DNA from 4 places in the Paenibacillus sp. JT22N7 genome. Region 2 is predicted to be linked to each of the others. Evidence: riboswitches for the same ligand, from Rfam matches in the RefSeq annotation. Region 2 holds a riboswitch; each other region holds the start of a gene.
The links. A riboswitch is a leader RNA that binds a small molecule or an ion and turns the genes downstream of it on or off. The one in region 2 is predicted to bind cyclic di-AMP.

Region 1: another riboswitch for cyclic di-AMP. It lies ahead of AC50Y5_RS29365 (C40 family peptidase); the one in region 2 lies ahead of kdpF (K(+)-transporting ATPase subunit F).
Region 3: another riboswitch for cyclic di-AMP. It lies ahead of AC50Y5_RS00815 (hypothetical protein); the one in region 2 lies ahead of kdpF (K(+)-transporting ATPase subunit F).
Region 4: another riboswitch for cyclic di-AMP. It lies ahead of AC50Y5_RS31060 (resuscitation-promoting factor); the one in region 2 lies ahead of kdpF (K(+)-transporting ATPase subunit F).

Annotation. Positions count from the first base shown of each region.
Region 1 is NZ_JBXENY010000014.1:90,134-93,340, reverse strand. Features, by position in the region: gene AC50Y5_RS29375 (FAD-binding domain-containing protein) at 1-889, opposite strand, end outside; gene AC50Y5_RS29370 (cryptochrome/DNA photolyase family protein) at 832-1,035, opposite strand; gene AC50Y5_RS29365 (C40 family peptidase) at 1,177-1,647, opposite strand; cyclic di-AMP (ydaO/yuaA leader) riboswitch at 1,649-1,820, opposite strand; gene AC50Y5_RS29360 (hypothetical protein) at 2,250-3,065, opposite strand; gene AC50Y5_RS29355 (M1 family metallopeptidase) at 3,081-3,207, opposite strand, start outside.
Region 2 is NZ_JBXENY010000004.1:283,006-286,212, reverse strand. Features, by position in the region: gene kdpA (potassium-transporting ATPase subunit KdpA) at 1-1,675, opposite strand, end outside; gene kdpF (K(+)-transporting ATPase subunit F) at 1,716-1,793, opposite strand; cyclic di-AMP (ydaO/yuaA leader) riboswitch at 2,049-2,238, opposite strand; cyclic di-AMP (ydaO/yuaA leader) riboswitch at 2,347-2,547, opposite strand; gene AC50Y5_RS12815 (response regulator) at 3,122-3,207, shown strand, end outside.
Region 3 is NZ_JBXENY010000001.1:183,995-187,201, reverse strand. Features, by position in the region: gene AC50Y5_RS00820 (arsenic transporter) at 1-773, shown strand, start outside; cyclic di-AMP (ydaO/yuaA leader) riboswitch at 988-1,153, shown strand; gene AC50Y5_RS00815 (hypothetical protein) at 1,158-1,577, shown strand; gene AC50Y5_RS00810 (beta-mannosidase) at 1,769-3,207, opposite strand, start outside.
Region 4 is NZ_JBXENY010000017.1:10,121-13,327, forward strand. Features, by position in the region: gene AC50Y5_RS31050 (HD domain-containing protein) at 1-356, shown strand, start outside; gene AC50Y5_RS31055 (TatD family hydrolase) at 473-1,246, shown strand; cyclic di-AMP (ydaO/yuaA leader) riboswitch at 1,431-1,638, shown strand; gene AC50Y5_RS31060 (resuscitation-promoting factor) at 1,884-3,029, shown strand.

The DNA of each region.
Region 1 (3,207 bases), on a different contig from region 2:
ATACAATCTCCTTATAAATCTCAATCGCGCGGGCGCGTGAAGCTTTCAAATCAACGATGGCATGCGGCTGCGGTAGGTGGATTTGCTTATCAGGCAGATGGGCAAGCTCCGGCAGCCAGCGTCTAATGTAAGTGCCGCTCGGATCATGTGTTGCGGACTGCGTGGCCGGATTCATAATGCGAAAATATGGCGCGGCGTCGTAGCCGAGCGACGAGCTCCAAAGCCAGCCGCCTCGGTTCAGTGTATGATCATAATCGGCCAGCTGGCGGCGGAAATACTGCTCGCCCAGCGTAAATGGGCATAACAGATTTTTCGTCAAAAACATGGCGGTAACCATCCGCAGCCGATTCGGCATTTCCCCCGTTTCATTTAGCTGCTTCATAGCGGCGTCAATAACAGGAATGCCCGTTTTTCCTTCGCTCCATGCCTCGAAATGCTGATCGCTTAGCGCAGATAAATCAAGCTTCTGCTCATATCGGTAGAAGTCCTCATTGTATTTTCCTTGATATAGAAAAAAATCCCGCCATGCCAGCTGTCTAATCCACGCCTCGGCTCCAAACTGCTGCTGCGCCGCTTCGTAGGCTTGCCGTGCTGACAGCGCTCCCGTATTCAAATAACGCGCCAAATGGCTCGTATGGTCGTCCGCAAACTGGTCGCGGCCGCCTTCATAGCCAGACAGGCGTTGATTTAGAAATTGCTCCAACACCTCGGCTGCATGGCTCGCGTGGGATTGGCCGCGCCCGGCTGAGTCATCTATCTGCCGAAAGGCTGCCGCAGCCAGATGCTCCCGCGGAAGACTGAAGCGCTCTGCCATGCTGGCATCTATATTTTTCAGCGTATTAAGCTGCTGCAGTGTTGTCTCGCCCGCAGGGGAATAGTGGCTCTGCATAAAGGATGCCATATGCGGTAAAACGGCGTAAATACCTTGTAAGGCTCACTGCGCCGAGAAAACGTATGGAGCTCCTCCAAATCGGCCAGCGGCGCATCGTCGAGCGTCATCCAGCGGCGTCCCGCTGCGCGTACAACCTGCTGCATAGCGTGGTCGCGTGCCCTTGCATAAGGCGTTGCCAGAAAACAGCAAAGCCGCAAGCTATTTGTCCGAAGACAAACAACTGCGGCTTTGCTGATTGAGACAGCAGCTTTTCGTTATGTAAGCGAAAAAAGCGTGGCCTGGCTCTATTGCTCGCTTGCGTACTTGTCGTAAGCGTCTTGGCTCATAACGCGTGTAGCTGATACGTAACGATCAGCATAATAAGACTCGCTAAGTTTGCTAATAATAACGCCTCTGCTCGAGGAAGCATGTGCAAACTTTCCATCGCCTACGTAAATACCAACGTGGGAGATGCCTTTGCCGCTCGTGTTGAAGAATACGAGATCGCCAGCGATCAGGTCACTCTTCTTCACTTCACTGCCATCGTTCGATTGGGCTTGGGAAGTACGGGAAAGATCGATGCCCATTTTGTCGAAAACATACTTCGTAAAACCGGAGCAGTCGAAGCCTTTCGTAGTCGTTCCGCCGCTTTGGTACGGTGTGCCGATCAGATCAGCGATAACACCATCCATCTTCGAACTCGCGAACACGCTGCCTGCTTGGAAAGCAAGCATTAATACAAGACCAACGAGTAGTGCAGTAACCTTCTTCAAAATTTGAAACTCCTTCCGGTGCCGACGAGGTTAGCTGTGGGGTTCGGTTGTGAAGGTTCCCTATGATTTCCAAGACACTTGAATCAAGCCGTCCAAGCATCGAAATCAATTCACCCAAAGTGGTTCCCCCGTATTTCTATACCTTTGCGGTATAAAAAATTAGGCTGGTTTAATTTTGCTCTGCGCTAATAATTCGTTTTTTTCATGTGATTTCCTTCTATATGAATGAATTTCTAATAATTCTCATGTAACCTTTTGGCTCAATTTTGCGTTAAAACAAGTTTCTTGCCTAATAAATGTTCGATCTATCGCCGTTCTTGGGCAAAAAAACATTTTGTCAGTTTATATGAGAAATAGGCAGCTAATATGCTATGAATCGTGTGAATAGGCAAGAATTATAGCGTAAAATGAAGATTTAGAGAGTTTGAGCTAGGTCGCCATATAGGCTGGGAAGTAAATGGAGGCTTTACCTGCAGGTGCAGGATAACGGCAAAAAACCGATTTCGGCCTTTTGGCCGCAATCGGTTTTTTTATGAGAAGGGCTTTAGAAAAATGAGAATACTAAATGAGAATTAGGTGGGGTTGCCCTCATTTTTCTAAGGGTCTCAGCTCTGCTTTGATTGCAGGCAATCGTATTGGGCAGCGAGCGTCCATACTTTTAACAAGGTGCGCGGCAGATGATAGGCTTGATGCATGATGAGTGCCAGCATGCCTGCCCAAGCATAGGAAAGCCCAGACACAGCGAGCGAAGCGGCAACAGCCAGCAGCCACATCAGCAGAGAGAGGCCGGCATAAGGGAAAAGATTTCGGAGCGCATGGCTGAGCCAGCGCAAGGAGCCCGTGCCGGAGGCGGCGCCGAACTGCATAGCGAGCAGCAGCAGGTGAACGAGGAAGCTCCATAGCAGCCAGCCGCCAAAGCCCGGCAGCGTGCCTTGCAGCAGCTCGCCCAGCGAATGGCCCTCCATAAGCAGCTTGAAGGCGCGAGGCAGCAGGAACCAGCCGGGTGCGAAAATAAGCAGCGTGCGCAGCCAATAGAGCAGCGTCACGGGCTTCCAAGCTTTGCGAATGCCTTGAAGAAACTGTGTTTCACCTGTTTCGCCCATATGATGCAGCGAGTAGAGCAGCCCCGCATTGAACAGCGGCGTCAGCAGCATGCGGGCAGCGAACAAGCCGCCCAGAAGCCACAAATAAGGATTGATCAAATCCGTCTTCGTCAATTGAAACTGGGCCTCGCTGAAGAACAGCGACACGGCCGAGTCAGACGGATGCTGGAGCGGAAAGCGCCGCAGCAGCGGCAGTACAGTCATATCAACAAAACGGTAAAGGAAAAGTCCCCATAATAGCTGGTAAAGGAATAACAGAATGACGATATAGAAATGGCGGATAGCGAGCCGCCAGCCTTGCTTCATATGCTGCTTCATTTTTCAACCTCCTCTCTACCAGCCTACGGATCCGAGCAAGCCTTCGATGAGCTTCGTCAGGCCGAGGCTCCATCGAATGCGCGACTGCTCGGGCACTTCTGCGCGCATAAAATTGTTAATATGCTTGTTGTCCAGCACATTG
Region 2 (3,207 bases):
GGATCGTTAAAAACTCGGCAATTGGCCCTGTGACAATGACGGGCAGAAACGTGAGCGCGCCGATCAAAATAACGACGCCCATTAGCATAACCGCAAACAGCGAATTGTCCGTTCGGAACGTGCCAATCGTCTCCGGCACCCACTGCTTGCGGCTGAGTGATCCGGCAACAGCAAGCAGCGCAATCATCGACATATATCGGCCGAAAAACATCACAAGCCCGGTCGTTATATTCCAGAACGGCGTATTGTCGGCCAGCCCCTCAAACCCGGAGCCGTTGTTGGCGGCCGAGGACGTATATTCATAAAGCACCTGCGTAATGCCATGAAAGCCCGAATTGGATATAGCGCCTTGCCCCAGGTCGGTTAGAAAAGCCGCTGCCGTTGGCGCGAGAATAATAAACGGATGCACGAGAATGGCAATGGCAATGAGCTTCATTTCGCGCGGCTCTATTTTTCGTCCGAGAAATTCTGGTGTCCGTCCGACCATCAGCCCGCAGATGAACACCGTCAGCATCGCATACATCAGCATATTGACGAGCCCGACGCCTTTGCCGCCGAAGACGACGTTCAGCATCATTTGGGCAAGGGGAACGAGCCCGCCAAGCGGAGTGAGCGTATCGTGCATCGAATTGACCGAGCCGGTCGTGGCCGCCGTCGTCACCGTCGTGAACAGCGCGGACTGGGCGATGCCGAAGCGAACCTCCTTGCCCTCCATGCTGCCTTGCGAAGCGTCGATGCCGAGTGTGGCGATCAGCGGGTTGCCGCTTTTTTCAGCCGTATAGGAAATCGTAAGAAAGATCAGAAACAGCGCCATCATCGCCGAAAAAATAACCCAGCCCTGCTTGCTGCTTTTCGCAAACCGGCCATACATGAAGGGCAGCGCGGCAGGCAGTGCCCACATGGACAAAATCTCAATGACATTCGTCAGCGGGTTGGGATTTTCGAACGGATGGGCGGAGTTGACTCCGAAAAAACCGCCGCCATTCGTGCCAAGATGCTTAATCGACTCCAGCGAGGCGACTGGCCCGATGGCGATATGCTGAACCGCGCCCTCGAGTGTCGTAACGGTCAAGGTAGGGCTAAGCGTTTGCGGCACTTGCAGCGCCACAAGCAGCAGCGTAATGATAATAGCGAGCGGGAAGAAAATCCGCGTATGTGCTTTGACGAAATCCTCGAAAAAGTTGCCGAGCGTTCCGCCTTTGCTCGTAATGCCGCGCACGAAGGCGACAGCAACGGAAAAGCCGGTAGCGGCGGACGTAAACATCATCATCGTAATGACGGCCATTTGCGCAAAATACGTCAGCCCTGATTCGCCGCTGTAATGCTGGAGATTCGTATTGGTCATAAAGCTGATGACCGTATTTAGGACGAGTGTCGGCTCCATGCCGCCGATTCCATTCGGGTTAAGCGGCAGACCGCTTTGCACCCTCAGCAGTACATAGCTGACAGCTACGAGCACGAAATTGAGTGTAATAAAGCTGAGCGCATATCTTTTCCAGCTCATGCCTTGGCGATTTTTGAGCCCGATTACTGCATATATGAGCGCTTCGATTCGTCCAAACAGCTTGTCAGTACGGTTTGGAACGTTTGAAAACACGGAATATAAATAATGCCCAAGCGGCTTTGCGATCAGCATGATCATGCCGACGACTACCGCCATTTGCAAGACGTCCACAGCTGTTCCTCCCTTGCTATAAATGATGAAACGTTATTTGCTAAAATTTTTCCGGATGGAGCAAGGCGTAGACGAGATACACCAGCAAAGCTCCTGTAACGAGCAATATGAGAATCATCCCCGTTCCTCCGTTTCGCTAATGGACCGATCGCACCAGCGTATAAATCCGGCAATCAGCCCGAAAGCTGCGATTAAGGTCAAAGCCATTCCGATATCCAGCATAGCTGCAGCGCTCCTTATTTCGTTTTATCCCTAGTCATTTTGGAAAAAAAGGCAGCAAAAAAGAAGCCTTGGGCAAAGAGGACTCTTCACCCGCAGCTTCCTTCATCCGGGCATCATACGCCCCTGATTCGCCTGCGATAAGTGTAAGTGTGGCCTCTCCCGTTGACGCTTGCGAGGTTAGCTGTCGGATTCGGGCGCGAGAGACGCCCTACGCTTGGCACTTATCGTGCCCTTGCGATTCACCCCGTGACGTTCCCTGCAATTGTCCATTGGACAACGACAGAGAGCCGTCGATGGTTCCCCCGTTTCTGCGGCAGTGCAGAACTCAGCGTTTGAAACAAAATGCCTGCCGATGTTGCGAGTGTTATTTTCGAAAAAAAGACAACAAAAAACCACAGAGGCGTATGACGCTCTGTGGCCTGATTTACAAGGTCACAATCGTTCACCATTCCTCTCTACACCTGCGCTTACGAGGTTAGCTGTCGGATTCGGGCGGTGAGAGTCGCCCTACATTTGCCTGAAGTTTCATGACACTCCTGCAAACGATTCACCCCTGCGCTGCCAGCTTCCGACTCTCACATCGGATGGCTGCAGTGCGTTTGGTTCCCCCGCTCTTCGCCTATTGGGCGAAGACTCAGCGATCAAGCAAAAACGACTTCGTCGTCCTTCTGGGACGAGCGAAGAGCTTTGCCCTTAGAAATATAGAGAAAGGATAACGAAAACCTATACTTTCCTATATTTCAAGGTGAAACGGCTATCGCCTTCCTTTGGCGGCGCAGCGCGTTTCAGTCCGAGAAATATAAGCCTATTTATAAGTGCAAAACTTATAAATTCTTATATTTCAAAAAAAGGTTCATGCATGCTATGAATCATACTCCCCCGCCGCGATTGCTGTAAAGGAAGCTTACGCCGCAAAAGAGAGCGAATGCAGCGGATTAGTTTGATTTTAAACGCTTACAACGAGATTTATCTTTAGCAAGGTCGATTTATCTCGCGATTTCTTTAAAATATAGGAAAGCATATGATTTTTTTCTTCCTTTCTCTATATTTCATCGCGAAACGGTAGCTTTGCCGCCAAAGGACGGCTTCAGCCGTTTACGCTTGTTTACTCAAAGCACCCCCTCTTTCCAGAAAACAAGGAAACGAATATGATAAATAGCATGCTGACAGAATCAGGTGTTTGCGGCTGCTCGGCCGCGTATTTAAATAGCGGGGGGATGAACGATGTATAAAGTGCTGCTGGTAGATGATGAAGAAGAGACGCGCAGCGGGCTGCTGCACGAAATTGCATGGGAGCGCCATGGCTTTGA
Region 3 (3,207 bases), on a different contig from region 2:
TGCTGCTGTTCCTCTACTTTTACCATCAGCTTCCCCGGGAAGTACCCCATACGATTTCAATCGTCCCTATTCACTCTGGCTACCATCCTTTACTCACTCCTGCCGGAAGCAAGCCTGCACAGCCCAAATACAGCAGCCGCTTTATGAAATCGATTCTGCTTTTCGTCTTCTCCGTTCGGCTCAGCTTATTTGCTGCATCCTATTTGCACATCCCCGTTGAGTGGGTCGCTGTTTTCGGCTCCTTGCTGCTCCTTTGTTGGCGCTGGATTTACCTGAAAATGCCACCGAACGACATTTTGCGTAAAATCCCCTGGCATATACTCATATTCGCCTTCGCCATGTATATCATTATTTATGGCCTGCACAACATTGGCCTGACGCAAGGACTCGTTCAGGTGTTCGAGCCGCTCGTTACTGGCAGCCTGATGAATGCAAGCATTTTAATCGGAGGGCTCGTCTCCGCCATGTCTACACTCGTCAACAATCATCCCGCACTCATGATCGGCACGATCACGCTTACTGAAATGAACCTCGACCCGCTTACCCTCAAAATCGCCTACCTCGCCAGCGTCATTGGGAGCGATATTGGCTCACTCATTTTACCGATAGGCACGCTAGCCTCACTCATTTGGATGAATCTTGTGCAGAAATCCAAAGTAAAAATCAGTTGGATGGATTATGTCAAAGTAACGCTTGTCATCATTCCGCCTGTGCTGCTGTTTACCCTCACTCTTCTTGCTCTATGGGTTGGCTGGATTTTCCCAATGCACTAGCTCACAACAACGTATACATGAGCGGTCAGTCTACAAATAGGTGTTTTCTGATAAATCCGCAGCTATTTCTATGGCAAACGGGCGCTGCCACCAAATGACGGCAGCGCCCGTTTGCCTATAAGGCAGCAGTACTATTTATTTTATTTACTACTAAAAGGTTTACAATTGAGGAATAACGGTTTAATATATATCCCTAGCCGAATTCTAGCACTCTAATATTAAATCGCTTAATTTTTCAATTGAAAAAGCGGGGGAACCAACAACGTGGTTGAAGCGAAAGCTTGAATCGCAAGGGGTGAATCCGGTGCATCGCGCACTGGTAGGGCAGCTCACTGGCCCGAATCCGACAGCTAACTCCGTAAGCGAACGTGAGGAGAGATGAATATGATTGTCCTTCATGCGCCGGACGCTCCGCCTAAGGCGAAGCACGCAATGAAGCTTACGGTCAAACGCATTGAGCTGTTTGTCATTCCAGCACTCAATGTAGACGCCGCCGGAAACCGTGCCTGCTTGCGGGTAACGACGGACAAAGGCATTGGCTTTGGCGAAACATTTGTCGACGAGATGGAGCGCCCTAACGATTGGGGCCTGTGGTGCAGCGCGCTGAGCAGCTTTATCGGCACCTTGTCTATTACAGGACGATCGCTTCGGAGCGAGCAAGCCGATCATCACAGTGTGTACAACCTATTCGATCATGCGATTCATCATCTCAAAAGCTGGACCGCAGACATTGAACCGGACGACAACGCTTCTGAGGAACCTATTTTACTTAGCCGCTCCTTATTCTACCTTTCAATTTTTTAGCCTATTTTGGGTCACCATAATGCAAAGGAACCTTCCCCGCCATGTTTCAGCTGGCAGGAAAGGTTCCTTTTTTTCTATCGGCTGCTTGTCCTTTCAAAGTGAAACGGCTTTCGCCGTCCTCTGGCGGCGCGGCGCGTTTCAGTCCGAGAAATATAGAGAAAGGATGGGAAAATCATATACTTTCCTATATTTTAAATAAAATCGGTCATCGAATGGACATTCAGCTCGCCCGGCGACGCAGCGCTGAAAGCCTGATCTCCTTGCGGATTTCGCGCGTAAAACGTAATCGTACGCGGTTCGTTCGGCAGCAGATCGAAATAGTTGTCGCTGAAAACACCTTCGATCGACGCAGAAAGTCGAACCTGCTTGGCCAGCGTATCCGTCTCCAGCACATAAGCGGTGCCGCCGCTGCCTTGAACCTCGCTGATCTTTATGGCCGGAGCCGCAAGCTCAAGCTCATTCATCGGCCTGAAATAATGCTCCTTTTCCTCCACGAGCAGTCCACCCTGCTTTAGCTTCGCCACAAGAACGACTTCACCTGGCTGAATGCCTTCGGAAAGCAGCGCTTCCAGCTCTAAGGAGCAGGCGATATGGCCGTTGTTTGGCTGAAGCGATACCGGAACGGCAAACTGCTTCAGCACCTCGCCCGTGAATGAACGCAGCTCAAGCGCAAGCTCGCCGATGAAAGGTTCATTTTGATCTGACAATACATAACAATCGACGCGGCCGCTGCTCGCGCAGTCAAACGACAGCATGATGTCGCGGAAGCTGCGTGCCGCATAATATTGCAGCGCCTTCCAGCGCCCGTAATAGTCCATTCCCGCCCATGAGGCGACAGGCCAGCAATCGTTCATTTGCCAATACAGGGACCCCATGCAAAATGGCTTTTTCCGCCGATGGGCTTCAATCGCTGTCTTCATCGCTTCCGCCTGCAAAACCTGGCTCAAATAAAGAAATGCCGGGAAATCCTTCGGCTGGCGCAAATACATATCCATATATTCCTTGATCAACTGGTTGCCGCGCGCGTTTTTCTGATGCGCCAGCATTACCTCCGATTCAATGGCCATGTCCGCTTCTTCCGCATACTGCTGCACCGTTTGCAGCTCAGGAAACGATTGGAAGCCGTATTCGCTCATGAATCGGCCGACGTGGACGTTGTATTTTTCAAAAGGCTCTACGTTATGCCAGACGCCCCAATAGTGAATATCGCCGCTCTTCGACAAGTTGAAAGCATGCTGCTCACCGTCTCCCGTCAGCCCCCGCATCGGTGAAGAAGGCCAATACGCAATACCATTGCCAAGCCCCGCGACCGCCTGCGGCAATATCCGGTGGAAAATCGCCTCATAATCAGCCCACAGCTGCTCGCGCTGCTCAGGCGTATAGTCGCGCTTCCAGCCCCAGCCCATATTTTCATCATAATGCGACCAGGCCGTATCGATTTCATTGTTGCCGCACCATATGGCGATACATGGGTGATTGCGCAGACGCCGAACGTTTTCCTCCGCCTCCAGACGCACATTTTCCAGAAAAGCCTCATCTCCGGGATACATGCTGCAAGCGAACATGAAGTCCTGCCAAACGAGCAATCCGTACTCATCGCACAGCTCATAGAAGGCATCCGCCTCATAAA
Region 4 (3,207 bases), on a different contig from region 2:
GCCTCTATAAATACATCATGTTGGATAAACCGGATATTGGCCTCTTTAATGAAGTAAGACAACAATTTGCAGCGATCGGGTTGAACCCGGATTACCATATGGAAATTGATTTTCCATTTGATCAACCGTATGATGTGTATCAGCCTGATACGAAAAAAGGCGGAAAAGAAGAAAAGACGCCGATTTTGTTAATGGATAGCTACGAGGCTGTCAGTGAAATTTCCACGAAATCTGACATCATTCGTTCCATTACTGGACTTCATCAGGGCCAGTCCCATTTGTATTATCCGGAAGAGAAGCTGCGCGCTGCCGCTGATCAATTAAGCGATAAAGTACGAATGTTATTTAAAATATAGGAAAGTATATGATTTTGCCATACTTTCTCTATATTTCTCGGACTGAAACGCGCCGCCAAAGGACGGCTTTCGACCGTTTCACCATAGACTATAATATAGAAGGAGCTTGCTCAATTATGATTTCTTTATTCGACACACACACCCATTTGGACTCCCCGCATTTTGACGAAGACCGCGAAGCTGTTATCGAAAGAGCGCGTGCGGCAGGGGTGGATTTAATGGTTAATATTGGATTCAATCGGGAAACGATTCCAACAACACTTGCGCTGGCAGAAAAATATGATTTTATATATGCAGCAGTTGGCTGGCACCCCGTTGACAGCATCGATATGCTGCCGGAGGATCTGGGATGGATTGAAGAGCTTTGCTCTCATCCTAAAGTGGTAGCCATTGGCGAAATCGGACTGGATTACCATTGGGATACGTCCCCAAAAGACGTCCAGCATCGCGTATTTCGCGAGCAAATTCGCTTAGCCAAGAAGTTGAAAAAACCAATTATTATTCATAATCGCGATGCCCATGAGGATATTGTCAAGCTGCTGAAGGAGGAAAATGCTTCTGAGGTTGGCGGCATTATGCATTGCTTTTCCGGCAGTCCAGAAACGGCTCAAAAATGCCTCGATATGAACTTCTATATATCGTTCGGGGGACCGCTTACATTCAAAAATGCAAGGGTGCCAAAAGAGGTGCTTGCGATGGTTCCGAGTGACCGAATTTTGATCGAAACGGATGCCCCATATTTGACCCCTCATCCATTCCGAGGGAAACGAAATGAGACGTCTTATGTGTCGCTCGTTGCGGAAGCCGCAGCAGAAATATTAGGAAAATCGGTGGCCGAAATCGCCAATTTAACGACCGAAAACGGTAAAAAATGTTTCGGAATTGTGTAAAAACGGCTATAAAAACGAGAATAAGTGACCTTTACGGCGATAAAACTAATTTTTCATGCTGAAATAGACTCTCTTTTCCGTAAATATCCTAAAATTTCGCTTAAATCGGTTTTTATCTGATCTTTACAATTAGGCTCCGATGAAGGTATGATTCATTTCAGAGCTTTAAATTTTTGTATTGGATTTCCAGTTTGCGCTTAATCTTCGAACTTTGGAGAGCGGGGGAACCATGCACGATGCTGTGAGGAATTTGCGGATCACATTGCACGCGCACCTGAATTTCTTCTAGGGGTGAATTTGGCGGGGATTGCCATGAGCATTCTTCCGACGATAGGGCAGCTCTCTTGCCCGAACCCGACAGCTAACCTCGTAAGCGTTTATAGAGAGTGATCAACCTCGTGCATCCACCATTCCTGAATAGTCTATTTTGACGTTCCCGGGAAGCCACGAAACAGATCCTCTGTCGACGGGCTTTCTTTTTATTTTTGAATATTGGGTAAACCGTCGTCATAGGGTAAATCTAGGAGGTTGCAGAGGAAATATACTGGAGCGTGCTAGAAGCACGCCAATATACTATAGTCGCGTCAATGGTATCATGCGTAATTCGACGGCGGGGCTATGAAGGAGGACCGATGAAGTGGGCATTATTCAATCAAGTGAGACCCATGGGAAACGATCATCCAGCATGTCTTTCGCATTGCGATGGAAGCGTGAAAACTTGCGTTTGATTCTTTTGAGTACTACGATCTCAATCGCTATGACTTTCATGTTTTTGGTGTTGTTGTACGGATCGGCTGACAAAAGCGTATCCGTAGTAGTGAATGGACAAGAAACCGTTGTTTCAACGAAACAATGGGTCCTGCAACGCCTACTGGATGAACAAGCTATTACAATTGGCCCGCATGACGAGGTATCTGTACCTCTGAATACGGCAGTAAAGGATGGGGACCGCTTTGAAATTAAGCATGCGGTACCGCTACTTGTAAAAGCTGATGGCAAAACATCAACGGTGTACACGACAGAGAAAACCGTGCAGGCAGCGATAAAGAAATTAAATATTCCTGTTGAAGATGATGATAAAGTATTACCTTCGCTTGGCTCGGGCGTCAGCGCGGATATGACCGTAACAGTCATTCGCGTCGATACGAAGCTAGGCAAGTCGTCCAGCCCAACACCGTTCACCATTGTGAAGAAGGAAGATCCGAACCTGGAAGTAGGCAAGGAGAAGGTTGTGCAGACGGGCAAAGAAGGCGTCGTAACGATCAAAATTGAGAAGCAGTTTGAAGATGGCGTACTTGTCTCCAAGAAAGTGGTAGACAAGGTAGTCGAAACGGTTGCGGTCAATCAGGTCGTTGCAGTCGGTACGAAAAAGCCGGAGCCTAAAGTTACTGTGCTGTCGACAGCGACAACCAGCAACAATGTAACGGTAGACGGCACAACGCTCACATCCAAAAAAGTGCTCAGCAACGTCACATTGACGGCCTATTCAGCTGGCTTAGCATCAACGGGCAAGAGCGAAGGGCACCCGGACTACGGAATTACGGCCTCTGGCGCTAAAGTATCGGAAGGACGGACAATTGCCGTTGACCCGGATATCATTCCACTCGGTTGGTGGGTGTATATCGAGGGCATTGGTTTCCGCCGTGCTGAAGATACCGGAAGTGCGATCAAGGGCAATAAGATCGATGTTTATTTTGACAGTGAGAAGCAAGCTAATAAATTTGGTAAGAAAAAAGGATTTACCGTTTATGTGATTGGTCCTAACAAGCCATCGCTTAGCTAATTAGTGGCAGTTCTTTATGGATTGTGCTCTAGTTTATCGCAATCATAAGCTAAATATGACAGGATGCGGAAGAGGCCTTGCCTCTTCTTTTTGTTTGCGTCAGATTCGCTTGAATGGCCAATTGGGGTTATAATAAAACAGACGTGAATGAGCGGGTTGTTGTTGCAGCAATCGCCCA